DNA from 3 places in the Micromonospora chalcea genome. Region 3 is predicted to be linked to each of the others. Evidence: riboswitches for the same ligand, from Rfam matches in the RefSeq annotation. Region 3 holds a riboswitch; each other region holds the start of a gene.

Region 1 (3,263 bases), 2.1 Mb from region 3:
GGGCCGGCGCAAGCGGCACCGCTACGAGCTGACCACCAACTACCGCAACTCGGCGGAGATCTTCGCGGTGGCGGCGGCGGAGATCCGCCGGCTCTACCCGGATCTGCCGCTGCCCGACGCGGTCCGGTCCACAGGCGTTCCGCCGGTGGAACGCACGGTGCCCGCCGCCGAGCTGCCGGCGGCCACCGTCGAGGCGGCCGAGGCGCTGCTCGGCCAGGTGGAGGGCACCGTCGGCGTGATCACGCCGGTGCCGCGCCGGGACGAGGTGGCCGGCTGGCTGGGCGCGCTCGGCGCGGGCCGGCTCCAGGTGGTGACCAGCCTCCAGGCCAAGGGCATGGAGTACGACGGCGTGGTGCTGGTGGCGCCGAGCGAGATCCGGGCCGATCCGGGCTCGGGCGTGCGCACGCTCTACGTGGCGCTGTCCCGGGCGACCCAGCGCCTCACCACGCTCGACCCGGTGGGGTGAGGGGCCACGCCCGCGCCACCCACAGTTCACTTGCATACATAGCGATGTGAGCATACATTGGGCCCGGCCGGTACGCGGCAGGGAGGGTGTTGGCGTGGGCGCAGGTCATGACCACAGCAGCGCGGTGGCCAACGCGGCACACCGCCACGCAGGCCGGCTCTGGGCCGCGTTCGCGCTGCTCGCCGTCCTGATGGTGGTCGAGGCGGTGGCCGCCTTCACCACCGGCTCGCTCGCCCTGCTCTCCGACGCCGGGCACATGTTCACCGACGTGCTCGGCATCGGCATGGCCCTCGCGGCGATCACCGCCACCCGGCGCGCCGGCACCGACCCGCAGCGCACGTTCGGCCTCTACCGGCTGGAGGTGCTCGCCGCCCTCGCCAACGCCGTGCTGCTCGGCGCCGTCGCGGTCTACGTCCTGATCGAGGCGGTACGCCGCTTCGGCGAGCCGCCGGAGGTGCTGGCCGGCCCGATGCTCGTGGTGGCGGTGCTCGGCCTGCTCGCCAACATCGTCGCCTTCGCGCTGCTGCGCGCCGGGGCGAAGGAGAGCATCAACCTGCGCGGCGCGTACCTGGAGGTGCTCGGCGACCTGCTCGGCTCGCTCGGCGTGATCGCCGCGGCGCTGGTCATCGCGGTGACCGACTGGTGGTGGGCGGACCCACTGGTCGCCGTCGGGATCGGCCTGTTCATCCTGCCGCGCACCTGGCGGCTCGGCCGGGCCGCGGTGCGCATCCTGGTGCAGGCGGCGCCGGAGCACCTCCAGGTGACCGCCGTGCACGACCGGCTGGCCGCGGTCCCCGGCGTGGCCGAGGTGCACGACCTGCACGTCTGGACGCTCACCTCGGGCATGGAGGTGGCCTCGGCGCACCTGACCACCGACCCGGGCGTGGACCCGGCCGGGGTGCTGGCCGCCGCGCGGACGGCGCTGCACGAGGACTTCTCCATCGATCACGCCACGTTGCAGGTCGAGCCCGGAGCGTCAGCCGGAGTGTGCGGAAAGACCGAGTGGTGATTAGGGCAGACTTAAATCACCGTGACTGCTGTACACTTATGTCGGTTTTGCCCCACCATGCGGCACTGCGCAACGGAGCCACGCCCGGGCCGCGCCGGTAGGCTCGGTCGCGGCCGCAGCCACCGGCGTCACCGGCGCAGGTGGGGTGGCCGTCGCCTAATCGCCCGAAGGGGCGAGCCGGGGAACCACGTACGTGGGGTGCATCCGCGTCAGCGGTAGGGATCTTCCGTCCCGAACCCGTCAGCTAACCCGGTCGGCGGTTGACGGAAGGACATGTGAATGCCCCCAGTGGCACCTGTACGACGGACGGCCGCCCGGTTGGCGGCCCTGCTCGTCGCGACGCTGACTGTCGGCGTCGCGACCGTTCCGGCCTCCCCCGCCTCGGCGGCGCCCCGGACCGGCCTGCTCGCCGCCGCGCCCGGCGACGACGAGGGCGGCACGCCCGAGCTGCGCGCCCAACTCGACGCGGCCAGCAAGGGCTGGCTGGAGGCAAAGGCCGCGCTGAACCGGTCGGTGAACCGCCAGAAGCAGCTCAACGACCAGCTCGCGAAGGTCGGCGCCGAGCTGGCCGTACGTGACGCCAAGGTCGGTGAGATCGCCGGGGTGGCGTACCGCGCCGGGCGGCTCGGCACCGCCGCCGCGCTGCTCGACAGCAGCAGCCCGGCGGGCTTCATGGACCGGGCCGCCACGCTGGAACAGGTCGCCGCGCACGAGGACCGCACGGTGCGCGAGCTGATCACCACCCGGGACGAGGCCACCCGCACCCGGGCCGCGCTCGACACCGAGATCCGCGAGCAACGCAAGCAGGTCGAGGTGATGGGCAAGCGCAAGGAGCAGGCCGAGCGCGCGCTCGAAGTGGCGAACGAACGTTCCGCCCGCAACAACAGCAGCGGCGGCAGCGTCCAGGGCACCTCAAACAAGAACGCGAAGCCCGCACCACGCAACTCGGACGGCTCGTGGCCGTCGGAGTCGTGCAGCGTCAACGACCCGACCCCGGCCAACGGCTGCATCACCCCGCGGACGCTGCACGCGCTGCAGCAGGCCAAGGCGGCCGGTTTCACCAGGTACGTCTCGTGCCACCGGCCCAGCGGCTCGGGCGAGCACCCGAAGGGGCGGGCCTGCGACTTCGCCGCCCAGAAGAACGGCTTCGGCGGCGTGGCCAGCGGCGGTGACCGGACGTACGGCAACAACCTGGCCGCGTACTTCGTGCGCAACGCCGACCCGCTCGCCGTGCTCTACGTGATCTGGTTCAAGCAGATCTGGCTGCCCAGCAGCGGGTGGAAGTCGTACAGCGGCGGCAACGGAGACCCGTCCAGCGACCACACCAACCACGTGCACCTGTCGGTGTACTAGCGCGCTCCCGGGGGGCCGGCCGGATCGGGCCGGCCCTCCAGCGTCGCGCCGAGACGGGCCGCCAGGCTCAGGTGAGCCGCCCGGGCCTGGCGGAACGCGTACCCGAACAGCGGCGCCGGCGCGGTGAGCGTGATCTCCACGTCGATGCGCACGGTGCCGTCGGGCTCGTCGCGTAGCCGGGTGTGGTTGCGCACCGTCGTCGCCGGCTGCTGCCGGGCGACAGTGACCACCTCGTCCTCGCTCGCGACCAGCACGTCCGCCTGGTACGTGACCGGGAAGTGCAGCGGGCCCAGTTGCAGCCGGTCGGTGATCGCGTAGCTGGCCAGCGCGCCCGGCCGGGCCGGCAGCTGCCGGACCCGGACGATCAGCGGATGCAGCTCGCCCTGGCGACTCAGGTCACCCAGCAGTGCCACCGCGTCGGCCCGGCTGCACCGG
Region 2 (3,263 bases), 460 kb from region 3:
GTACTGCTGCATCAGGAGGCGGATCTCGCCGGCGAGGCGGGGCTCGTCGGCGGCGAATTCGGACCAGGAAGCCATGCGGACATCCTATCGAACACGTGTACGAAGAAGTAGTGCGACACGCAGGTCACCCATACCGGTCGCTATGGTGTTCCGATGCTGCTCTCCGACCGCGACCTGATCTCCGAGATCAAGGCCGGCACGCTCGCGCTGGAGCCCTTCGAGCCCACGCTGGTGCAGCCGTCGAGCATCGACGTACGCCTGGACCGGCTGTTCCGGGTCTTCAACAACCACCTCTACACACACATCGACCCGTCGGTCCAGCAGGACGACCTCACCTCGATGGTGGAGGTGCCCGAGGGCCAGCCGTTCGTGCTGCACCCGGGCGAGTTCGTGCTCGCCTCCACGCTTGAGGTGATCTCGCTGGGCGACCAGCTCGCGGGCCGGCTCGAGGGCAAGTCGAGCCTGGGGCGGCTGGGGCTGCTGACCCACTCGACAGCCGGCTTCATCGACCCCGGCTTCTCCGGTCACGTCACGCTGGAGCTGTCGAACGTGGCGAACCTGCCGATCACGCTCTGGCCCGGCATGAAGATCGGCCAGCTCTGCATCTTCCGGCTCTCCTCGCCGGCCGAGCACCCGTACGGCTCGGCCGTCTACGGCTCGCGTTACCAGGGGCAGCGCGGCCCGACGCCGAGCCGGTCCTGGCAGAGCTGGCGCACCTGGCCGACGCGCTGACGCCGCCCGCAGTTGTTAAGAAGGGCCCCCTCCTCTACCGGAGGCGTTAAGAGGGGGCCCTTCCTTACACGCGGCCGTAGCTGTTGATGTCGCCGTCGTCGACCCGCTTCATCGTGATGGGCTTGCCGGACTGGGAGGCGTGCACCACCCAGCCGTCGCCCACGTACATCGCCACGTGGTGCAGGTCGCTGTAGTAGAAGACGAGATCGCCGGCGCGCAGCTCGGCCCGGCTGATGCGCTTCGTCACGCCGTGCTGCTGGCGTGCGCTGTGCGGCAGCGAGACGCCGCCCTTGGCCCAGGCCGCCATGGTGAGGCCCGAGCAGTCGAAGTGGTCCGGGCCGGCGGCGCCCCAGACGTAGATCTTGCCGATCTGGGCGCAGGCGAACTTCACCGCCGCACCGGCCGGGCCGCCGGGATAGCCGGCCGGGCAGGGCGCCGGGCGCAGCGGGCCGCCGCCGCCCTTGCCGTACACCTTGAGCCGCAGCTTCTCCAGCTTGGCGATCTCGGCGTCGATCTGCTTCTTCTTCGCCGCGAGCTGGGCCTCGGTGCGCGCCAGGCCGGCGATCATCTCGTCCAGCGGCTTCTTCTTCGCCGCCAGCTCGTCGCGCAGCGCGGCGACCGAGCGCACCTGCTCGTGCTGGCGGTGCGCGAAGCGGTCGAGCAGCTCCAGGCCGTCGACCAGGTCACCGGGTGAGCGGCTGCCGAGCAGCGCGTTGACCGTGGAGAGGTTGTCGGCCTTGTAGGCGTCGGCGGCGAGGCCGCCGACCTGACCGAGCGCGGCGTCCACCCGCGCCTGGAGGGGTGCGATCTGGCGGCCGAGCGCGTCGGCCTGCCTGCGCCGCGCGGCGAGCTGCTCGCGTACGTCGTTGACCTGCTCGATGACCGGTTCGAGCTTGTTCCAGTCGCGGTCGATCTGGGCCTCGATCTCGGCGACCGAGGGTTCGGCGTGTGCCGCAGTGGCGCCGCCGGTCAGTACGACGGCGGTGCCGACCAGTGCGGCGAGGGCGGTGGTGAAGCGGGACCAGCGGGAACGCGGCGCGGCGCTGGACCGGTCGACCGACCGGTTCGACGACGGCCGCGGGGCATGGAGTGCCACCGGGCGTCCGTACTCCTTCTTCCGTACCGCCTACCGGGTTAGCTGACGGATTCGGGCGGGAAGGGAGCCGCCCTACCGCAGCAGCGCTGCGGATTCACCCCAGGTACCTGGTTCCCCGGCTCGCCCGGAGGCGACTCGGCGGTGTCGGACCGTCACCGACCGGGTTGGACGGTGAGACGTGCGGCCGACGATTCACCAGAGTAGGGACCACCGTTATCGATCCGCAACTTCCAGCGCCGTGACACTCCGTACGCGATCCAGCGCCACACTGCGCACGGAGGTGAAATTTTCTTTCACGACTGATTACTTACTGGAAAGGTATTGACCGTCGCGGGTGTGCGGAGTGAGGGTGGAAACGCAGTGACCCCCATCCCTGTCCAGGAGGTTCGATGCATCTCTCCGCCCCGCCGTCGGGCAGACGGATACTGCTCGCCGCCGCCGTGGCCACGGCCACCGCGCTGGCGACCACCGGCCCGGTTACCGCCGCGCCGGACACGTCCGCGCCCGCGAGCGACCGGCAACAACAATACGCCGCCGCCGCGGCCGAGTACGGCGTGCCCCAGAACGTGCTGCTCGGTGTCTCCTATCTGGAGTCCCGCTGGGACACCCACCCGGGTCAGCCCAGCACCAGCGGCGGCTACGGCCCGATGCACCTGACCGACGCCGCGCACATCCTCGCCACGCCGGGCAGCGCCCACGTCGACGAGGACGAGGACCCGCGCGGCGACGACTCCCGGCCGCTGAAGCTCGACCCGGCCACCGCCGCCGCGCCGACGCGGGAGACGCCGCTGCCGAGCGCCTCGCTCCAGACGCTCGACGCGGCCGCCGCGCTCACCGGGCTGGACGCGGGGACGCTGCGCACCGACCCGGCCGCGAACATCCGCGGCGGCGCGGCGCTGCTGTCGTCGTACCAGAAGGCTCTGGGCGGGCCGGTCGGCGCCGGCACCGACCCGGCGGCCTGGTACGCCGCGGTGGCCCGCTACTCCGGCGCGGACACCGCCGACGCGGCGGCGGCCTTCGCCGACGAGGTGTACGACCAGCTCGGCCAGGGCGCCACCCGGACCACCGACGACGGCCAGCGGGTCACGCTCGCCGCCACCGCCGCGAAGCCGGACCGCTCCCGGCTGGCCCGCCTCGGCCTGCGCACCGCGCAGCGGCCGGACGGGCTGGAGTGCCCGGTCCGGCTGGCCTGCGAGTGGATTCCCGCGCCCTACGAGCAGCTCAGCGACGACCCGGGCGACTACGGCAACCACGACCTGGCTGACCGGCCGAAGCAGCAGAAGATCGAGTACATCGTCATCCACGACACCGAGGGCTACTTCGGCCCGAGCGTCGACCTGGTGAAGCGGGCCGACTACCTGGGCTGGCACTACACGCTGCGCTCGGTGGACGGCTACATCGCCCAGCACATCAAGACCAAGGACGTCGGCTGGCA
Region 3 (3,263 bases):
ACCGCTGATCTGGCTGCTGGTGCTCTTCGCCGCCGCGATCGTGGCGTTCGGCCGCTGGCGCGGGCTCGCCGCGCTCGGCGGCCTGGCGGCCAGCTTCGCCATCCTGCTCGGCTTCGTGCTGCCCGGCATCGGTGGCGGCCAGCCGCCGCTGCTGGTGGCGATCGTGGGCGCCGCGTTGATCATGTTCGTGGTGCTCTACCTGACGCACGGGATCACCGCGCAGACGTCGGTGGCGGTGCTCGGCACGCTCGGCAGCCTGGTGATCACCGGCGTGCTCGGCCTGCTCGCCACGTCCGCCACCCACCTGACCGGCTTCGGCAGCGAGGACGCCACCACGCTGTCCATGTTCCAGGGCGACGTGGACCTGCACGGACTGCTGCTGGCGGGCATCATCATCGGCTCGCTGGGCGTGCTGGACGACGTCACCGTCACCCAGGCGGCCACCGTCACCGAACTCGCGCACGCCAACCCGGGGCTGTCCCGGCGGCAGCTCTACCGGGCGGCGACCCGCGTCGGCCGGGCCCACATCGCGTCCACCGTCAACACCATCGTGCTGGCGTACGCGGGCGCGTCGCTGCCACTGCTGCTCCTGCTGGTCGCCGACTCCCGCCCGGTGAGCCAGATCCTCACCAGCGAGTTCCTCGCCCAGGAGATCGTCCGCAGCGCGGTGGCCACGCTCGGCCTGATCGCCGCCGTACCGCTGACGACCGCACTGGCCGCGATCGTGACCACCGCCGGACGGCGCGCGCCCGGTCCGGAGCCGGCGTCGCCCGTGCCCCCGCCGCCCCGTCCGCCGGCCGGACGCGACGACGCGCTGGAGGCGCTCGGCGGCGGAAAGAGTACGGAGGCGACATGGTGACACTCCGCACGGTGACCATCGATTTCAAACGCGACGCTGGTCACGGTGCGCCACGGCGAAATCTCGCTATTGGTCGGCTTCCGGACGTAGATCCGCAGGAGTGCTGTCGGGTAACCTCGCTGCCGGTCACCGCCGAAGGCGCGCACCGGCGCCAGCGGTGCCGCCGCCCAATCGCCTGCGGGCGAGCCGGGGAACCAGGTACATGGGGTGAATCCGCGCGAGCGGTAGGGGCCACTTCCGTCCCGAACCCGTCAGCTAACCCGGTCGGCGGCCGACGGAAGGGAACACTGTGACGCCACCCCTGCGCCGCTGGCTGACACCCCTGGTGGCCGTGCTGGCCTCGCTGGCAGTGCTGGCCGGGCCGAACTCGGCGACGGCGGCCCCCGCCGCGGCGGCCCCGAAGCCGTCCGGGCACGAGGAGGACGGCGAACCACCGCTCATCACCGAGGCGATCGACAGCGCCAACCGGAACTTCCTCCAGGCGAAGGCGAAGCTGGCCAAGTCGCAGGACCGCCAGCGGCGGCTGGCCGCCGAGGTACAGGCGGCACAGGCCGAACTCGAGGCGCTCAGCCCGCAGGTCAACCAGCTCGCCGCCCAGTCCTACCGGACCGGCCGGATGGGCGCGATGGCGATGCTGCTGGAGAGCAACTCGCCCGACTCGTTCGTCCGCCGCGTCAACGCCCTGGACGAGCTGAACCTCCTCAACGCGCAGCGCCTGGCCGCCATCAACGCGGTCAAGAACCGCGCCGAGACGGCCAAGATCGCGCTCGACGCCGAGGTGCGCGAGCAGGAGAAGCAGAAGAACGCGATGGAGCGCGAGAAGGTGCAGGCCGAACGCGCCCTCAAGCTCGTCGGCGGCCTCGGCTTCACCGGCGGCCTGGTCGACGCCACCTCACCGGTCGCCAAGATCGGCCCCGGCCGCACCGCCGACGGCGGCTGGAAGGCCGAGTCGTGCAGCGAGAACGACCCGACCACCTCGGGCTGCATCACGCCGCGGACGCTGCACGCCTACAAGGAGGTCCGGCGCGCCGGCTACACGCGCTTCGTGGGCTGTTACCGGCCGGGCGGGCCATGGGAGCACCCCAAGGGCAAGGCGTGCGACTGGTCGCTGCAGAACAGCGGCTTCTCACCCTGGCACAACAACGACACCCGCAAGTACGGCAACGACGTGGCCGCCTTCCTCATCCGCAACGCCGACCGGCTGGGCATCTACTACGTGATCTGGAACCGGCAGATCTGGTTCCCGGCCACCGGCTGGAGGTCGTACAGCGGGCCGTCGAACCACACCGACCACGTCCACATGTCGATGCTCTGACCTGGACGCAGCAAGAAGGGGCCGCCCCCGTGGGCGGCCCCTTCGTCGTCCGGCGCTCCGGTCAGCCGGCCAGCGCCGCGTCCGCGTCCGCCGGCGACGAGGGAGCGGGCAGTGACGCCGGGACCTGCGCCACTGTCCGCACCTCGCCGCCGGAGAGCCGGTACGACATCCCCGCCACCGTGCACCGGCCCGCCGCGACCCGCTCGGCCAGCACGGAGGACCGGGCCAGCAGCGTCTCCACGGTCTGCGCGATGTGGACGTCGATGATGCCGTCGAGGTCGTCGATGCCCTGCCGGGCGGCGCGCAGCAGGCTGGGCGAGACCGCGTCCACCACCGCTCCCAGGTGCCCGGCCGGAGCGGCGCCGGTCCGGACCCCCTCCCGGGCGGCCTGGACCGCGCCGCAGGAGTCGTGCCCGAGCACCACCACGAGCGGCGTGCCCAGCACGGTGACCGCGTACTCGACGCTGCCGAGCACCTCGGGCCCGGCGGTGTGCCCGGCGGTACGCACCACGAAGAGGTCACCGAGACCCCGATCGAAGATGATCTCCGCGGCGAGCCGCGAGTCGGAGCAGCCGACGATCACCGCGAAGGGGTGCTGGCCGTCGGCCACCGCCGCCCGGTGCCCGGCGTCCTGATTCGGATGCTGCGGCACACCGGTGACGAACCGGTGGTTGCCGGCACGCAGCTCGGCGAGCGCCTGCTCCGGGCTTCTCGGCGTCATCTGCCTCACCTCGTCTACCTGCGGAACGACCAGGCCGGACGGCCTCGCGACTTCACGGTCACACGGCGTCAGGGGCACGTCAAGATTCGTGATACGCATTTCATACTTTCCCGTGCCGGCCCGCGTCCGATTCGGGTCGGCAGCGTCGATGGCCATAGCATGGCCACCATGGCGACGACACCAGGTGAGGACGGGAGCCGCCGCAACTGGACCTTCCTCACCAATCACGGACATGTGCTGCTGGCGATCGCGCGCAACCCCACGGCGCGGCTGCGGGACGTGGCCGACGAGGTGGGCGTCACCGAGCGGGCGGCCCAGGCCATCGTCGCCGACCTGGAAGCCGGGGGATACCTGCGGCGCACCCGCGT

What was found. A riboswitch is a leader RNA that binds a small molecule or an ion and turns the genes downstream of it on or off. The one in region 3 is predicted to bind cyclic di-AMP.
Region 1: another riboswitch for cyclic di-AMP. It lies ahead of PVK74_RS13790 (coiled-coil domain-containing protein); the one in region 3 lies ahead of PVK74_RS23930 (coiled-coil domain-containing protein).
Region 2: another riboswitch for cyclic di-AMP. It lies ahead of PVK74_RS21570 (C40 family peptidase); the one in region 3 lies ahead of PVK74_RS23930 (coiled-coil domain-containing protein).

What each region holds. Positions count from the first base shown of each region.
Region 1 is NZ_CP118233.1:3,214,643-3,217,905, forward strand. It holds gene PVK74_RS13780 (HelD family protein) at 1-466, shown strand, start outside; gene PVK74_RS13785 (cation diffusion facilitator family transporter) at 561-1,475, shown strand; cyclic di-AMP (ydaO/yuaA leader) riboswitch at 1,619-1,750, shown strand; gene PVK74_RS13790 (coiled-coil domain-containing protein) at 1,755-2,828, shown strand; gene PVK74_RS13795 (SRPBCC family protein) at 2,825-3,263, opposite strand, start outside.
Region 2 is NZ_CP118233.1:4,850,186-4,853,448, reverse strand. It holds gene PVK74_RS21580 (pyridoxamine 5'-phosphate oxidase family protein) at 1-75, opposite strand, end outside; gene dcd (dCTP deaminase) at 154-732, shown strand; gene PVK74_RS21570 (C40 family peptidase) at 797-1,828, opposite strand; cyclic di-AMP (ydaO/yuaA leader) riboswitch at 1,842-1,979, opposite strand; gene PVK74_RS21565 (N-acetylmuramoyl-L-alanine amidase) at 2,218-3,263, shown strand, end outside.
Region 3 is NZ_CP118233.1:5,311,921-5,315,183, reverse strand. It holds gene PVK74_RS23935 (YibE/F family protein) at 1-859, shown strand, start outside; cyclic di-AMP (ydaO/yuaA leader) riboswitch at 1,014-1,144, shown strand; gene PVK74_RS23930 (coiled-coil domain-containing protein) at 1,149-2,174, shown strand; gene PVK74_RS23925 (carbonic anhydrase) at 2,236-2,895, opposite strand; gene PVK74_RS23920 (helix-turn-helix transcriptional regulator) at 3,055-3,263, shown strand, end outside.